2 regions of the Photobacterium sp. R1 genome follow, and region 1 is predicted to be linked to the other one. Evidence: predicted binding sites of a transcription regulator. Region 1 holds the regulator's gene; the other holds the start of a gene.
The links. The regulator CRP, encoded in region 1, controls carbon source genes, mostly activating them, when cyclic AMP is high. The targets are predictions, from matches to a motif close to TGTGANNNNNNTCACA.
Positions count from the first base shown of each region.

Region 2: the regulator CRP is predicted to act here: its motif matches at 3,637-3,652, upstream of mlc (sugar metabolism global transcriptional regulator Mlc).

Region 1 is NZ_BAAHZP010000008.1:31,533-41,306, reverse strand. Features, by position in the region: gene ACYP03_RS14505 (aspartate aminotransferase family protein) at 1-1,148, shown strand, start outside; gene astA (arginine N-succinyltransferase) at 1,278-2,294, shown strand; gene astD (succinylglutamate-semialdehyde dehydrogenase) at 2,312-3,769, shown strand; gene ACYP03_RS14490 (2-oxoadipate dioxygenase/decarboxylase family protein) at 3,806-4,600, shown strand; gene ACYP03_RS14485 (hypothetical protein) at 4,700-4,909, opposite strand; gene crp (cAMP-activated global transcriptional regulator CRP) at 5,092-5,724, opposite strand; gene ACYP03_RS14475 (OsmC family protein) at 5,999-6,403, shown strand; gene ACYP03_RS14470 (YheU family protein) at 6,437-6,658, shown strand; gene ACYP03_RS14465 (phosphoribulokinase) at 6,785-7,654, shown strand; gene ACYP03_RS14460 (hydrolase) at 7,711-8,682, opposite strand; gene ACYP03_RS14455 (aminotransferase-like domain-containing protein) at 8,707-9,774, opposite strand, start outside.
Region 2 is NZ_BAAHZP010000001.1:495,812-502,521, reverse strand. Features, by position in the region: gene bioA (adenosylmethionine--8-amino-7-oxononanoate transaminase) at 1-1,133, shown strand, start outside; gene ACYP03_RS02365 (LON peptidase substrate-binding domain-containing protein) at 1,279-1,848, shown strand; gene ACYP03_RS02360 (thiol-disulfide oxidoreductase DCC family protein) at 1,854-2,228, opposite strand; gene mlc (sugar metabolism global transcriptional regulator Mlc) at 2,330-3,547, opposite strand; gene queE (7-carboxy-7-deazaguanine synthase QueE) at 3,823-4,491, shown strand; gene ACYP03_RS02345 (hypothetical protein) at 4,681-6,710, shown strand, end outside.

The DNA.
Region 1 (9,774 bases):
AAATCATCCCGGTGAAAGGGAAAGGTGCCCGTGTGTGGGACCAGGATGATCGTGAGTACATCGATTTCGCCGGTGGTATCGCGGTGAGCTGCTTGGGCCATTGCCATCCGGCTATGGTATCAGCGCTGAAAGAGCAGTCTGAGAAGATTTGGCACCTGAGTAACGTCATGACCAATGAGCCGGCACTGCGTCTGGCGAAAAAACTGACTGAAGTCAGCTTTGCTGAAAAAGTATTCTTTGCGAACTCCGGTGCAGAAGCGAACGAAGCTGCACTGAAACTGGCGCGTCGTTACGCGGCAGACAAATTCGGTCCTGAAAAAGACGAAATCATTGCCTTCAAACAAGGCTTCCACGGCCGTACGTTCTTCACCGTGACTGTCGGTGGTCAGGCGGCATACTCTGACGGCTTTGGTCCTAAGCCTCAGTCTGTCACTCACCTGCCTTACAACGATCTGGAATCGCTGGCTGCGCACATCTCTGACCGCACTTGTGCTGTCATGATGGAGCCGCTGCAGGGCGAAGGCGGTATCGTTTCTCCAACGAATGAATTCATTCAGGGCGTTCGCGAGCTGTGTGATAAGCACAACGCGCTGCTGATCTTTGATGAAGTTCAGACGGGTAACGGTCGTACCGGTGAGTTCTACGCGTATCAGGGTCTGGGCGTTACGCCAGATATCCTGAGTACGGCGAAGTCTCTGGGCGGTGGTTTCCCGATTGGTGCCATGCTGACGACCACTGAACTGGCACAGCACCTGAAAATTGGTACACACGGTTCAACTTACGGCGGTAACCCGCTGGCATGTGCAGTAGCAGAAGCTGTGGTTGAAGAAGTGACCAAACCAGAAGTCCTGGCTGGCGTGAAAGAGCGTGAGCAGTGGTTCCGTGACGGCATTGAGAAAATCAATGCGCAATACCCAATCTTCTCTGAAGTGCGTGGTAAAGGTCTGCTGCTGGGTGCAGCGCTGAACGAAGACTGGCAGGGCCGTGCACGTGACGTGCTGCTGGCTGCCGGTGAAGAAGGCCTGATGGTTCTGGTTGCAGGCACCAACGTTGTGCGTTTCACACCATCACTGGTGATTGAGAAAGCCGATGTTGAAGAAGGGATGGCGCGTCTGGAACGTGCAATCGCGAAGCTTTACAACAAATAAGATGTATCAGGGCCGGTTGGATTGCCGGCCCTGCTTAACTGCCCCGGAAATACCGGGGCTGTTTTTAGAAGAGAAAGACAGATTTACAGTTAGCAACCTGTGTTGCTACCTGCATCAGGAGGGAGTTCGATGCTGGTTATACGTCCCATTACAAAAGCTGATTTACCTGCACTGATGACGTGCGCCGAAGAATCAGGCCACGGTTTCACATCACTGCCGGTCAATGAGGAGATCCTCAGTAAGCGGATCGCTCATTCAGTCGAAAGCTTTCATAAAGACGTGACTGAACCTGGCCCGGAAGGCTACCTCATGGTGGCGGAAGACACTGAGACAGGTGAAATCGCCGGTACCACAGCCCTGGAAGCGGCCGTCGGTCTGGACAACCCGTTCTATACTTATCACCTCAGCACACTGGTCCATAACTCACCACATCTGGACGTGCACAAAGTGCTGAAGGTTCTGACATTTGGTAATGATTACACCGGTGTGAGTGAGCTGTGCACCCTGTTCCTGCGTCCGCAGTGGCGTCAGGGGCTGAATGGCAGACTGCTGTCCAAGTGCCGTTTCCTCATGCTGGCTGAGCACCGCCAGCGCTTTGCAGACACTGTGATTGCAGAAATGCGTGGCGTGTCCGATGAAAATGGCAACTCTCCGTTCTGGGAGTGGCTCAAAGAGCACTTTTTCTCCATTGAGTTTACGGAAGCAGACTACCTGACCGGGATTGGCCGGAAGGAGTTCATTGCAGATCTGATGCCGAAACTGCCGATTTACGTCAACCTGCTGAGCAAAGAAGCGCAGGCGGTGATCGGTCAGGTGCACGACAACACCCGTCCGGCACTGAAGCTGCTGGAAGCGGAAGGCTTCGTCAACCGTGGCTATGTGGATCTCTTTGATGCCGGCCCAACGGTTGAGTGCGATCTGCGCCATATCGAATCTGTCCGTGCATCTCAGCGTTGTACGGTCGAAATTGGTGAGCACCACAGCTCTCATAACTACATCATCAGTAATACCAGTTTTGCCGGATTCCGTGCCACGGTCGGTAAAGTTGCACTGGATGGTGAACGTAATCTGGCCATTATTTCTCCGGAAATGGCCAAGGTGTTAGAAGTGAAAAACGGGGATCAGGTTCGCCTGATCGCCCAATAACTAGGGTGGAATACAAGATGACACAATGGATTGCAGGTAACTGGCAAGCCGGTCAGGGTGACGCGATGCAGTCGCTGAACCCATTCAGTGGTGAAGTGATCTGGGAAGGCAAGAGCGCAACCGCAGAGCAGGTTGAGCAGGCTGTTGCCAGCGCCCGTGAGGCTCTGACCAGCTGGCGCAAAACCAGCCTGGCTGAGCGTCAGGCCATTGTTGAGCGCTTTGCTGCCCTGGTCAAGGACAACAGCGAGCTCATTGCCCGCACGATCTCGGAAGAGACCGGTAAACCTCTGTGGGAAACCCGCACTGAAGCCGGTGCCATGGTTGGCAAGATTGCGATTTCTGTCCGTGCATATAACGAGCGGACCGGCGAGCGTGAAAAAGACGTGGCTGGTACCAAAGCCGTGCTGCGTCACCGTCCGCTGGGCGTGATGGCTGTTTTCGGTCCATACAACTTCCCGGGACACCTGCCGAACGGTCACATCGTTCCTGCACTGCTGGCCGGGAACACCGTCGTCTTCAAGCCGTCTGATCTGACGCCGAAAGTTGCGGAAGAAACGATCAAGCTGTGGGAACAGGCGGGTCTGCCTGCTGGTGTGATCAACCTGGTTCAGGGCGCACGTGCCACTGGTGAAGCGCTGGCACAATCTGCCGGTATCGATGGTCTGCTGTTCACCGGCAGTGCGAACACCGGACACATTCTGCATCGCCAGTTTGCCGGTCAGCCTGGCAAGATGCTGGCACTGGAAATGGGCGGGAACAACCCGATGGTGATCTCCAAAGCTTACGGCGATCTGAAATCGACGGTTTACACCATCATCCAGTCGGCGTTTATCAGTGCCGGTCAGCGTTGTACCTGTGCCCGTCGCCTGTATGTACCTGAAGGTGCTGAAGGGGATGCGCTGATTGCTGAACTGATTGCGGCAACCAAGGCCATCAAAGTTGACGGTCCGTTTGCTGAGCCACAGCCGTTTATGGGGCCGCAAATCTCTGTGGTCGCGGCTGATAACATTATTGCCGCGCAGGAACGTCTGCTGAGCATGGGTGGTGAAGCGCTGCTGAAAGCTGAGCGTGGTCAGGGCGCCATCGTGACTCCGGGTATTGTTGAAGTGAGCAAGATTGCCGAGCTGCCGGACGAAGAATATTTTGGTCCGTTGCTGCAGGTGGCTCGTTATCAGGAGCTGCCTCAGGCTGTTGAAATGGCAAATGACACCCGCTACGGCCTGTCTGCCGGTCTGGTTTCGACTGACGACAGCGAGTGGCAGTACTTTATCGATCATATTCGCGCCGGTGTTGTGAACCGCAACCGTCAGCTGACGGGTGCCAGCGGTGATGCACCGTTCGGTGGTCCGGGTGCGTCCGGTAACCTGCGCCCAAGCGCTTACTACGCCGCGGACTACTGTGCGTATCCAATGGCATCCATGGAAGGAGAGGCAACCGAACTGCCTGCTCAGCTGTCTCCGGGGATCCAACTGTAACTATTGCTTAACCCGTATTGACGAGGGAACCGCAACATGGAAAGAGTGGAAAAACTGTTTGATGCCCTTTGGCAGGACTACACAACCCGTCTTTGCCCTTCGGCCGCTCAGGTGCACGATCTGCTGACAGAGGAAGAGCCTTTGCTGAACGATCACATTGCCCTGCGTACGTTCAATCTGCCGGGTGTGAGCCTGGATGTGCTGGCTGCACCATTCATTGCGATTGGTTATAAGCCGTGCGGAACGTATCATTTCGAGCAGAAGAAACTGTATGCGGAGCACTTTGAGCATCCGAACCCGGCTGCACCGAAAGTCTTTATCAGTGAACTGCTGGTCGGACAGTGCTCGGCGGATCTGCAAAATACCGTGCGTGAGCTGGTGAAGCAGATTCCTGAAGGCGCAATGAAGGATGGTGCTTTCCTGTACGGTGGCCGTTTATGGGATCTCGATTACGCGACCTATGAGAAGCTGGCCGAGGAAAGTGAGTACGCGGGTTGGGTTGCTGCCCACGGTTATGGTGCGAACCATTTTACTGTCAGCGTAAATCAGCTGGAGCAGTTTGCGGAAGTTGCAGAGGTGAACAGCCTGCTGCGCCACAACGGCTTCACCATCAATGAATCGGGTGGTGAAGTGAAAGGTAGTCCGGAAGTGCTGCTGGAGCAGTCATCAACGATGGCTGATCGGGTGGAAGTCCGCTTTACCGATGGTATCCGTTCAATTCCAGGCGGTTTCTATGAGTTTGCCAAGCGGTATCTGCAGGAGAATGGGGAACTCTACCCGGGCTTTGTGGCTGCGTCGGCTGACAAGATCTTCGAAAGTACGAATATGTAAGACAGGTATCTTTGCTCTGTCATTAAACAGCGGCCTCTGGGCCGCTGTTTTTTTATCTGGGGTGTCTGAATGCCATATCTCGTGCTGTGAGAGGGCTTGTCAGTGCTGTTGATCCAGCGGTTGCATCCAGTCATCCGATTCACTTGGGGGGCTGGTCAGACACAGGTAGGCTTCCTGCTCCAGGAGCTGCCGGGGAGACTGAAAACCTGTCATTTCAACCGAGGCAGAGAGGAAACGTCCTCTGGTTACGACAGGGCGCGGGGGAAGCTGATTGTGCTGGGCATTTGGGGCAAAACGTTCGATATCCATATCTGCACATCCACATAGTACTGATACGCCAAATGTAGCAACAGAGGGATGGAAGGCAACTGAAAAAATGTGAAGTGTCCTGAGAAAACAGCTGTAATCACAGGGTATGCCCGGCAGAAATAAAAAAAGCCGCGCTTGCGGCTTTTTATTGTACTCACATTGGCTGCATCACCGGAGAGTGATCAGCGTGTTCCGTACACAACGATGGTTTTACCGTGGGCAGAAATCAGGTTCTGCTCTTCCAGCATCTTCAGAATGCGGCCAACGGTTTCACGGGAACAGCCAACAATCTGGCCGATTTCCTGACGGGTAATTTTGATCTGCATGCCGTCCGGGTGAGTCATGGCATCCGGCTGTTTTGCCAGATTCAGCAGGGTCTGGGCAATACGGCCAGTCACGTCCAGGAATGCTAGGTCACCGACTTTCTGGCTGGTGACTTGCAGACGGCGTGCCATCTGTGCAGACAGACGCATCAGGATATCCGGATTAACCTGGATCAGCTGACGGAATTTCTTAAAGGAAATTTCAGCCACTTCACATGGTGTTTTCGCACGAACCCAGGCAGTACGCTCCTGGCCTTCTTCAAACAGGCCCAGTTCACCAATGAAGTCGCCCTGGTTGAGGTAAGACAGGATCATTTCCTTACCTTCTTCATCCTTGATCAGAACGGCGACGGAACCTTTGACAATGTAGTAGAGGGTCTCTGCTTTCTCGCCAGCATGGATCAGTGTACTCTTCGACGGGTACTTATGAATGTGGCAGTGAGAAAGGAACCACTCCAAAGTTGGATCTGTTTGCGGTTTACCTGGAACCATATTACTAACTTCCTCTGCAGTGTGTTGCCCAACAACGTCATTCCTTGCATTGGGGTTGGGTAGAACAATACTATTGTTTGCCAACTAGCATATTCAGTCAACGGCTGGGCTGCAAGCGCATGTGAACATTCAGACCAAGAGTTTAACTTTTTTCGTCATGCATTGCTTGATATTGCGCGGGGATAAATGAACATTTTGGACACTTTACTGTGCACATGATCACACCGTTGTGACTTAGTGATAAAATCCGGGTTTTTGTAGTAAGGAGTAACGCATGCAATCACGTGTGAAATGGGTCGAAGATTTGACTTTTATCGGCCAGTCTAACTCGGGCCACAGTGTGGTCATGGACGGGAACGGCGGCAGTAAAGCGCCCAGCCCGATGGAACTGGTCCTGATGGCTGCCGGAGGCTGCAGCTCGGTGGACGTGGTCGATGCGCTGAAAAGTGCCGGTCAGGCGATCACCGCCTGTGAGGCACAGATTGATTCCGTGCGCCGCGAACAGGCACCGCGTTATTTCACCTCGGCCAATCTGCATTTTGTCGTCACAGGTCATCATCTCGATGACGCTCAGGTTGCCAAAGCTGTCAGCGATTCACTGGAAAAGTACTGCTCCGTGTGCCTGATGCTGGGCAAAGGCGTGACCCTGACTCATTCTTACCAGATTGTCGCGGCATAAGCCGTTGTCATCTGGGTTAATCAGGTAAGTTGTATGATCATTCCCTGGCAAGATATCGATGCTGAAACGCTGACCAACCTGATTGAACACTTTGTCCTGCGCGAGGGCACCGACTACGGTGAGCAAGAGCTGAGCCTGGCGCAGAAAGTGGACAAGGTGCGCCAGCAATTGGCGGCGGGAGAGGCCGTGATTATGTATTCCGAATTGCACGAAACGGTGGATATCAAACTACGTCGCTCGCTTCGCACAGAATAAAGCTGCCATACTCAGAGGTGACAGCAGAAAACGGAAGCTGGCGCCGACGGATGCGGTCGGATGCTTGACTGCATCCATTTGCCCTGTTAATAACTGATTCCGTTTGGATAAACGACAAGGTATGTCATGTCTGCAAAACACCCAATCATTGCAGTAACAGGTTCCTCCGGAGCAGGAACGTCCACCACTTCGGAAGCTTTCCGCAAGATGTTTAATATGCTGAATATCCATGCGGCATGGCTGGAAGGGGACAGTTTTCACCGTTTTACCCGTCCGGAAATGGATGTGGAGATCCGCAAAGCCAAGGAGCAGGGGCGCCACATCAGCTATTTTGGCCCGCAGGCCAATGACTTTGCGCTGCTGGAAAACTTTTTCCGTCAGTACGGTGAAGACGGCAGCGGAAAATACCGCCGTTATCTGCACACGTTTGATGAAGCCGTGCCCTATAACCAGATGCCGGGCACTTTTACACCCTGGCAGGATCTGCCGGAAAATACCGATCTGCTGTTTTATGAAGGCCTGCACGGCGGCGTCGTGGATGGCGATGTTAATGTTGCACAGCACGTCGACCTGCTGATTGGCATGGTCCCGATTGTGAACCTGGAATGGATTCAGAAAATTGTGCGGGATACCCGCGATCGCGGCCACTCCAGAGAAGCGGTGATGGAGTCCATCGTCCGTTCAATGGATGATTATCTCAATTACATTACTCCGCAGTTTTCCCGGACCCATATTAACTTCCAGCGGGTGCCGACGGTTGATACCTCCAACCCGGTCAGTGCGAAAGCCATCCCCAGTCTGGATGAGAGTTTTGTGGTGATCCGTTTCCGTGGCATCAAGAATGTTGATTTCCCGTATCTGCTGGCGATGATCCAGGGCTCATTTATGTCGCGCCATAATACGCTGGTGGTGCCGGGCGGGAAGATGAGCTTTGCGATGGAGCTGATCATGCGGCCGCTGATCCAGCAGCTGATCGATACCGGGAAAATTGGATAACCGGGCCTCATTGAAAAAACGCCTGTGCAGGTTTGCCAGGCGTTTTTTGTTTCAGGTTAATCCCTGAGTTTTTTTTGAAACCAGGCCGGTACGGTCTGGTCCAGCCAGAAAGTCGGCTCGCGCCAGCTGCCGCTGATAAAACCGACATGGCCCCCGTATTGGGTCAGGTGATACTCGATATGGGCAGGCAGCGGCTGTGTCGGGATGACTGCTGCCGTCATGAAAGGATCGTCAGCGGCATGAATCACCCGCAACGGGGTCTGTACCTGCGCCAGTTTTCCCAGTCCGCTGCAACGTTGATAGTAGTCGGCCGCATCAGCAAAGCCATGCAGTGGCGCTGTGACGGTATCGTCAAACTGTCGCAGCGATGCGATTCCAGCAATCTGTTCGGTCTGAAAGGGCAGCAGGTCCGGTAACGCAGCCATTTTTTTCAGCATATTTTTCTTCATGGAACCGAGCAGGTAGCGCTGGTAGACCCGGGAAAACCCCTGTTCAATCCGGGACGAGCAGGCTGACAGATCCAAGGGTGGAGAAATGACCTGAGCTGCGGTCAGTCCGGATGCTTCGCCGGTTTCAGCCAGATAGTTCACCAGCATATTACCCCCCAGAGAAACTCCCACCGCCAGCAATGGATGATGCGGAAAACGTTCGCGTAACTGGTCGATGAAGTAACGTGCATCACTGGTTTCACCGGAGTGATAGCTCCGGGCCTGACGGTTAATTTCTCCGCTGCATCCGCGAAAATGCATCATCACACCCAGCCAGCCCTGCTGTCTGGCCGCAAAAAGCAGACTGTGCGCATAAGGGCAGTGGAAACTGCCTTCCAGCCCGTGAAAGAGGATCATGATTGGCATGTGTGCCGGGTGCTGCTCGGGCGCGGCCGTCCAGACCAGGTCGAGAAAATCATCGTCCGGGGTCTGAATCCGCTCCGTCAGAGGTTCGAACAGGGCCTGACGACGGAACAGTCGTGGCAGAATGGTTTGCAGGTGTGCGTTGCGCAGGCCGGTTGCGGGCTGAAAGTGCTTCATGGTGTTCTCCAGCTGTTCTGACCGTCAGAGCGGGAAATCCGGGTAAGGCGACTGAGTCAGCAGCTCAGCCAGAATCGCCAGACCCTGTTCAAGTTTATCATGACTGTGCGGCGCACTGATGGCCAGACGCACTGCCTGCTGAATTGTGCTGCCCGGCGGCGTGAACAGTTCAGCAGATTTGACCACCACATCCCGGGCTTCAGCGGCAGCAACGAAGTCGCTCAGGCGCCAGTGATCGGGCAAGGTCAGCCAGGCGTGGAAGCCCGGTAACTGATACTGAACCTGAAACGGCTCCAGATAGCGTTCGAGCAGTCGGGCTCGCTGCTGCATGTCTTGCCGGATCTGCTGTAATGTCCGGTCGGCATCTCCCTGACGGATCAATTCGCAGGCCAGTGCACTGAGCAGCGGACTGATCATCAGGCAGTGATGGTGTAGCGCCGTGTTCAGTCGGGTCTGATGTTTTAACGGCACCTGGATGTAGCCAAGCCGCAGGCCGGGTGCCAGACATTTGGACAGGCTGCCGAAGTGGATCACCTGCTCGCTGTCGAGATTGACCAGAGGCGGCGGTGTCTCTGACGGTAACAGGCCGTTGACATCGTCTTCAATGATCAGCACCTGATGACGGCGGCAGACTGCCAGTATGGCTTCACGCCGTTCCCGGCTCATGGTGGCCGCTGTCGGGTTTTGCAGGGTGGGCGTACAGTACAGCATCCGCGGCTGGTACTGACGGCAGGCTATCTCCAGACTGTCCGGGAGCAGGCCTTCTGCATCCATCTCCACGGCTTTGACATTCATCTGCATCTGTCGGGCCAGTCCGAGAAATCCGGGATAACTCACCTGTTCGGTCAGCAGGGTATCGCCGCTGCGGCAAAAAACAGACAGAACGAGCTGAATTGCATGTTGCGCCCCGGACGTGAAATGCATCCGGGCGGGATCGAGCTGGACGCCGTGTGTACTCAGCCAGTGGCTGATGACCTCACGATGCGCCGTCAGACCTTGCGGGTCCTGATACAGCATCAGATGATTGAGCAGATCCGGATGCTGACTCAGCGTCTGCATGGCGCTGGCCATCATCGCAGATCTGTCGATTGC
Region 2 (6,710 bases), on a different contig from region 1:
TTGACGGCATGTCTTCCTGGTGGGCAGCAATTCACGGTTACAATCACCCGGTCCTGAATCAGGCCGCTAAAGATCAGCTCGACAAGATGTCGCATGTCATGTTCGGCGGCATCACGCATCAGCCTGCGGTTGAGCTGTGCCGGAAACTGGTCGAACTGTCACCGGCGCCGTTGCAGCAGGTCTTTCTGGCCGATTCCGGTTCTGTTTCTGTGGAAGTCGCCCTGAAAATGGCCCTGCAGTACTGGCACGCCAAAGGTGAGCGCCGGGCAAAATTCCTCACCCTGAAACACGGCTATCACGGAGATACCTTCGCGGCGATGTCGGTGACCGATCCGGATAATTCAATGCACAGCCTTTATAAAGGTTTCCTGCCGGAGCACATTTTTGCCGAATCACCCGAAACGGGTTTCCATGAGGCATGGAACGAAAACGATATCTCCGACTTAGCCGCTAAACTCGAAGCACATCATCAGGATATTGCCGCAATCATTCTGGAACCTGTCGTTCAGGGCGCCGGAGGGATGCGTATTTATCACCCGACTTATCTGCGCCGTGTCCGCGCGTTGTGTGATGACTTCGGTGTCTTACTGATTGTCGACGAAATCGCGACTGGCTTTGGCCGTACCGGAAAGCTCTTTGCTTGCGAACATGCCGGGATCAGCCCGGACATTATGTGTGTCGGGAAGGCTCTGACCGGCGGTTACATGACACTGGCGGCAACACTGACCACCAAGCAGGTTGCAGATACGGTGTGCAGCGGTAAAGCCGGTTGCTTTATGCATGGCCCGACCTTCATGGGCAATCCGCTGGCCTGCGCCGTTGCCAACGCCAGCCTGTCATTGCTGGAAACGGGTGACTGGCAGCATCAGGTCAGCGGGATTGAACAACAGCTGTCGCAATTACTGCCCCGGGTCGGCCAGTCTGAGAAAGTCAAAGCCGTCCGCTGGCTGGGTGCCATCGGTGTCGTTGAATTATATGAGCCGGTGGATATGGTCCGGATTCAGAAAAGTTTTGTAGACAATGGTGTCTGGATTCGCCCGTTTGGCAGACTTATCTACATCATGCCGCCTTTTGTAATTGATAATCAGCAGCTTGAGAAACTGGTTTTCGCTATTTTGCAATCGCTGCAGTAATATCGAAAAACAGACAAGGCATCACCTTTGAACAGATATACTCATAAAAAGAGCCAAATCAGGGCTGAAACCCGTAATTCTGAAGACATCCCGTCCAGAAAGACAGACAGCCCTATCAAAGTTGACGTCATAAAGGCTAAGTATTATGCAGTTACCCCTTTTCCCGCTCCGGCTTTATGTATTACCGGGAGGTGTCAGTAAGCTGCGGATTTTCGAACCTCGCTACACCCGGTTAGTGACGCTTGCGATGTCCTCAGGAAATGGTTTCGGCCTGTGCATGAAAGATGGTGATTCACTTTGCCATTTCGGAACGCGGGTCGAAATCACCGATTTCGAACAATTACCTGACGGGTTGCTCGGCATCACCATAAAAGGGGTAGAGAAATTCGTGATTAACAATCACTGGCAGGAAAAAGACGGCCTGAGATTTGGCGAAGTCAGCTTGATCAAAAACTGGGCCCCCAGCAGCGCACGTTTTATTGATCGCCACATCGCCAACAGCCTGGAAGCCCTGTTTGAGGAATATCCGGACTATGCGGAGAACTACCCGGATCCGGATTTCGCCAACATGGCCTGGGTCTGCCAGCGCTGGCTGGAAATTCTGCCCCTGGAAACCAACCAAAAGCAATGGTTTATGAGCCGGAATGATCACCGTGCGGCTTTGTCATTCCTGCATAATGTCATCGACGAAGAACTCAGACACGAAGATCTCTGACGATTTCAGCCACGGCCCTCACGGGCCAGTCGCTGATCGACCATACGACGATAGATAACCGATAACAGATGCCTGATCCCCGGCAGTCCCATCAGAAATGCAACCGGCCGGAGCCACCATACCTGATTCAGTAACAGCATGTAGGCATCCAATTCCCGGTGAACAATCCCCTGCTGATCCTGTACATGCAATTCCCGTAACGCTTTTTCCGGAGATATGCCCAGCGCTTTCAGCGCTTCATCCCGGCCGGTGATGTCATACCACTCCACCAGTTCCGGATGACGGCTCAGCCAGGATTCATACCATGCCCGATCCCGCACACAGCTTGGGCAGGAGCCGTCATAAAAAACCCGAATCCGTTTCATGTCTTTGACCTCCAAGCCATGTTCCTTCTCTAAGTCTGGCTGAACCCAATAAAAAACGCAGCCATCGCTATCGAAATAGGCAGTGGCTGCGCTGCATGATTCGCGTCAGGAAAAGTTTATCCTTCCTCGATCAGTTTCAGTAACAGATGCCCGTCATACATCGCCTGCTTCACCAGAGCCGCAGCCGGCATGGTGGCCTGGGTGTAAAAACTGGTTTCTTCAATCCGCAGATCCTGGTTATAAACCGGCAGGGACTGACTCTTCACACATTCCATAATCGCCGGATACAGAACACTTTTCGCCTGATTGAACTCTCCGCCAATCAGGATCTTCTCCGGATTAAACAGGTTCACCATAATGGCAATTGCCCGGCCAAGGTTGAAACCCAGTTCGGTGATGACCCGGAACGCCAGCGGATCCCCCTGCACTGCCGCCTCACAGATATTTTCGATGGTCAGCGCCTGCCCATAGAGCACAGAAGCTTCACCCAGCGTTAACCCGGTTTTAACCTGATCTCTCACCGCCTGCAAACTGGCGACGGTTTCCAGACATCCTTTATTCCCGCAATGGCAAGGCAATCCATCCGGTTTAATCTGGATATGACCAAGCTCACCAATATTACCGATCCGGCCCTGAAGCACCTGATTATCAAGGATAATGCCTGCCCCGACGCCGTGATGTACTGAAATCAGAATCGAGTTTGCCACATCATTCGCATTGCCAAATAACTGCTCCGCCAATGCCCAGGAACGGGTGTCGTTACCAATGAAGACCGGCAGTCCCGTGGCCTCATGAATGGCAGGTCCCAGCGGCAGGTCTTTTACCTCGTAATGAGGCATCTGCAACACCAGTCCTTTTTCCGAATTCACCAGCCCCGGCAGAGAAACAGCAATGGCGGTGATCCGATCCAGTAACTTGGCATGCCGGGCAAAGAATGAATCAATCTCAGACAGCAGCTTATTCAGGACATCATCCTGTTTCAGCTCCGCGATGTCTTGTCTCTCTTCGAACAGGATATCGCCGCCCTGCTCGTGCAGCGCTATCGTCAGATAACCGCGCCCCAACCGGATGCCGAGGAACTGCCAGCCATCATTATCCGGGACCAGACCGATTGCCGGGCGCCCCCGGCTGCCGGATTCCAGAATTTCAGCTTCTTTGATCAGGTGGCCATCAAACAGCTCACGGGTAATTTTGGTGATACTGGCGGGCGCCAACTGACTTTTCTTCGACAGTTCAATCCGGGAAATCGGGCCGTACTGATCGATGAGTTTGTAGACGCTGCCGGCATTATTTCTTTTGATGTGATCGATGTGACCGGGCTGAGCGACATACATGCGCGGACTTCCTCTGACAATATATAGGTATGAAGAGTATGGAATTTTTTTACAGTGCGAACTAATTGTGAAGCGACTTATGCCAAGGGCGTGAGCCCAGTCACGACAAACGTATACCTTTTCAGCCCATCTCTGCCGTTGTCACTGTGCTGCTTCAAATACAATGGGAATGGAGACAATCCGTTCAGGTTCTGACATAATACGCGCCCTTCAGCGTTCAGGGTACCTGAAACTGCCCGTTTTCACGTTAATTAGTCAGATGTTTTGAGGTCGTCGTGTACAAAATCAATGAAATCTTTGAAACCATTCAGGGAGAAGGTGTTTTCACTGGTGTGCCGGCCATTTTTGTCCGTTTACAGGTCTGCCCGGTTGGCTGTGCCTGGTGTGATACCAAGCAGACCTGGAGTGCCGAGCCTCAGGACGAAGTGAACGTGCAGACCATGATCGCTAAAAAAGAAGACGCGCCGACCTGGACCGCACTGGATGCCGGCGGCATTGTGCAGGTCCTCAAAGATCAGGGCTACACCGCCCGGCATGTGGTGATCACCGGCGGAGAACCTTGCCTGTACGACCTGCGCCCGTTAACTGAAGCCCTGGAAGACCATGGATTCCGCTGTCAGATTGAAACCAGCGGCACCTATGATGTTCTCGCCACTGAGGCAACCTGGGTCACAGTTTCACCGAAGATCAATATGAAAGGGAAACTGCCGGTCCTTGTGTCAGCACTCGAACGTGCCAATGAAATCAAACATCCGGTCGGTACCCAAAAAGATATAGACCAGCTTGATGCGCTACTGGCAGGCGTCAGTCTGAAAGAAGATGTCACGATTGCGCTGCAACCGATCAGCCAGAAACCCCGAGCCACTGAGTTGTGCATTCAGACCTGTATTGCACGAAACTGGCGCCTGTCGATTCAGACACACAAATATCTGTCGATTGCCTGATTTTTCAGGCATCACCCGGTTCCCCCGAATCGCTGTCTCAATTCTCAGACGCTGTCTCAAGGGCTGAGACAGCCTGTCTGGTTTAACAACCACCCACTTCCGCCTTACCTATACTCACCCCAAACACGAAACCAAACGCACACCATGTTTGGTCAAAAAATACAGCATTTATCGTTCAGGGGAAGGATTATGCGCGCCTATCTGATGATTGGCCTGAGCCTGCTATTGGCTGGCCTGCTTTCTGCGTGTGGTGGTGGCAGCGGCGAGGCTGGCATCAAGCCTGCCGAATTACCACCCGTCAAAACCAGTTTCACCGTCACGGTTGATCTTCCCGCCGGCCTGAATACCGCTCAGCAAGGGAACCACTGGGATCTGATCAGCAAGGCCTATGCGGCGACGCCCACATTGTTACAGGACAACTTCGCAGTGCTGATCCTGAACAGCCAGGGCAAAGTCATGGGACAGACTGAGATTACGGATTTCCAGCAGGATGACAGCAATTACACCATCACTGTCCAGAGCCCGCTCCTGCTGCAGGGCGTTCTGGTGCTTGATCTGGATGGCCCGCCTCAGTTTGCCATCGGTGATCGCCTGCCAACAGATTTGTTCCTGACCCCGCTGATCGATACTGAAATCGCGCTGTCTCTGAAAACGACCCTCGCCTATCAGGCACTGGTGAAACGGGTGGTGAAAGACGGTAACTGGGGAATATTCAGCCAAACGGTCAGCAATCCGGGGAACCTCGACGTCCGGAATGCGGGTGATTTTATCAATGAGCTGGCCGATGAGCTGAGTGTCACACTGATCCCCAAACTCGGTCTGAACGGTGTCAACCTGAGCACGCTGATGTCGCTGACTGTGGTCAATGACATTCTGGAAGGGGTCATGACCCGTAAGTACACAGAAATGACCGCACAGAAAGACACCATCCAGACGATTTTCAATGCCGGTTTCTGGCGTCTGCACAGCCAGAGTTCCCTCGATGGCAGCAAACTTGAAGCCGATATGATGGACTTCAACAGCCCGGACACAGCAACCAATGAAACGCGTCAGGTCGACTGGCAGTGGCAAAAAAATGGTGACAGCGATGTCAGCCTGACGGAAGCCTTTACATATTTCAGTGAACAACCGCTGGTCCAGTTCGATCAAAAAGAAGACGCCATCCAGGGTCAGATTCTGACTGGCTCCGGCTGGAAAGACCTTTACGAATATTTCAAAGTACTGATTTCTTCCAGCAACACCGCAATTGTCACCGATGCCGGTCTTGAAGAAAGCGATGACCGCAACGTGACGATCCGGGTCAATTCTTATCCCCTGTCCGGGCAAAACATGCATGATTTTCTGACCACAAAAGAAAATCACTTCATGACCCGCTATGTGCCGGGTACCGCAGCCTTTTCAGACGGTGCGATGGGGTATTACTTCACCTGGAGTCCGGATACCACCCGGATGCTGCTCTGCAAAACCAATGTCAGCGGAGACCATTGTACCGTCGCACCCAAAGGGAACCCGACTGTGCCTTACACCACGCTGGAAGACATGGTTGCCGTTGAAGATGCCGGCAGTTTTGAGCAGGTGAATGGTTACCATCTGACCGACAATGTGGTGCTCGAATTTGTCTTTAACAATACCCATCGCGTCAATTACTGGGTCAATGTCGGCGGCGATGGCTGGATGGTGGTTGAAACCGGGATATGGTCGCCTGTCACCGTTCTGGAAAAACAAATGTTCCAGTTTGCCGTCCCAGATGTCATTCAGCAGCTGGCAAACCGCTATCCGTTCGACACACCATACTTATTCCTGGTGGTCGACAATGGTGCAGTCCATCAGGGAGAGGCCATTCTGAAAGATGATGATTTCCATTTTGCCGGTTTCAACCATGCCGCCAAAGAGCAGATCTACGCGGTCACCTCACGCGCGAACTTACCGCCTTTCGGCGACTGTACATTCGGCGATACTGCACCGGCAACCGAAGACCAGTTCCTCAATGCGGTCACGGAATGTGGCGGGGATGACCGCTTCACCACAGATGGTGTCAACGCCATGGTCAATCAGCATCTGGTGCAAATCTCAACCGAAGCAGACAGCCTGGGTGAACTGGAAGCAGTCATCCTTAAAAGTGACAACACCTGGGAATATTACCTCAATACAGTACTTCAGCCCGGCACGGCCAACCGGCAGTGGCAGCTCAATGAAAATGGCTTCCTGCGCCTGACTGA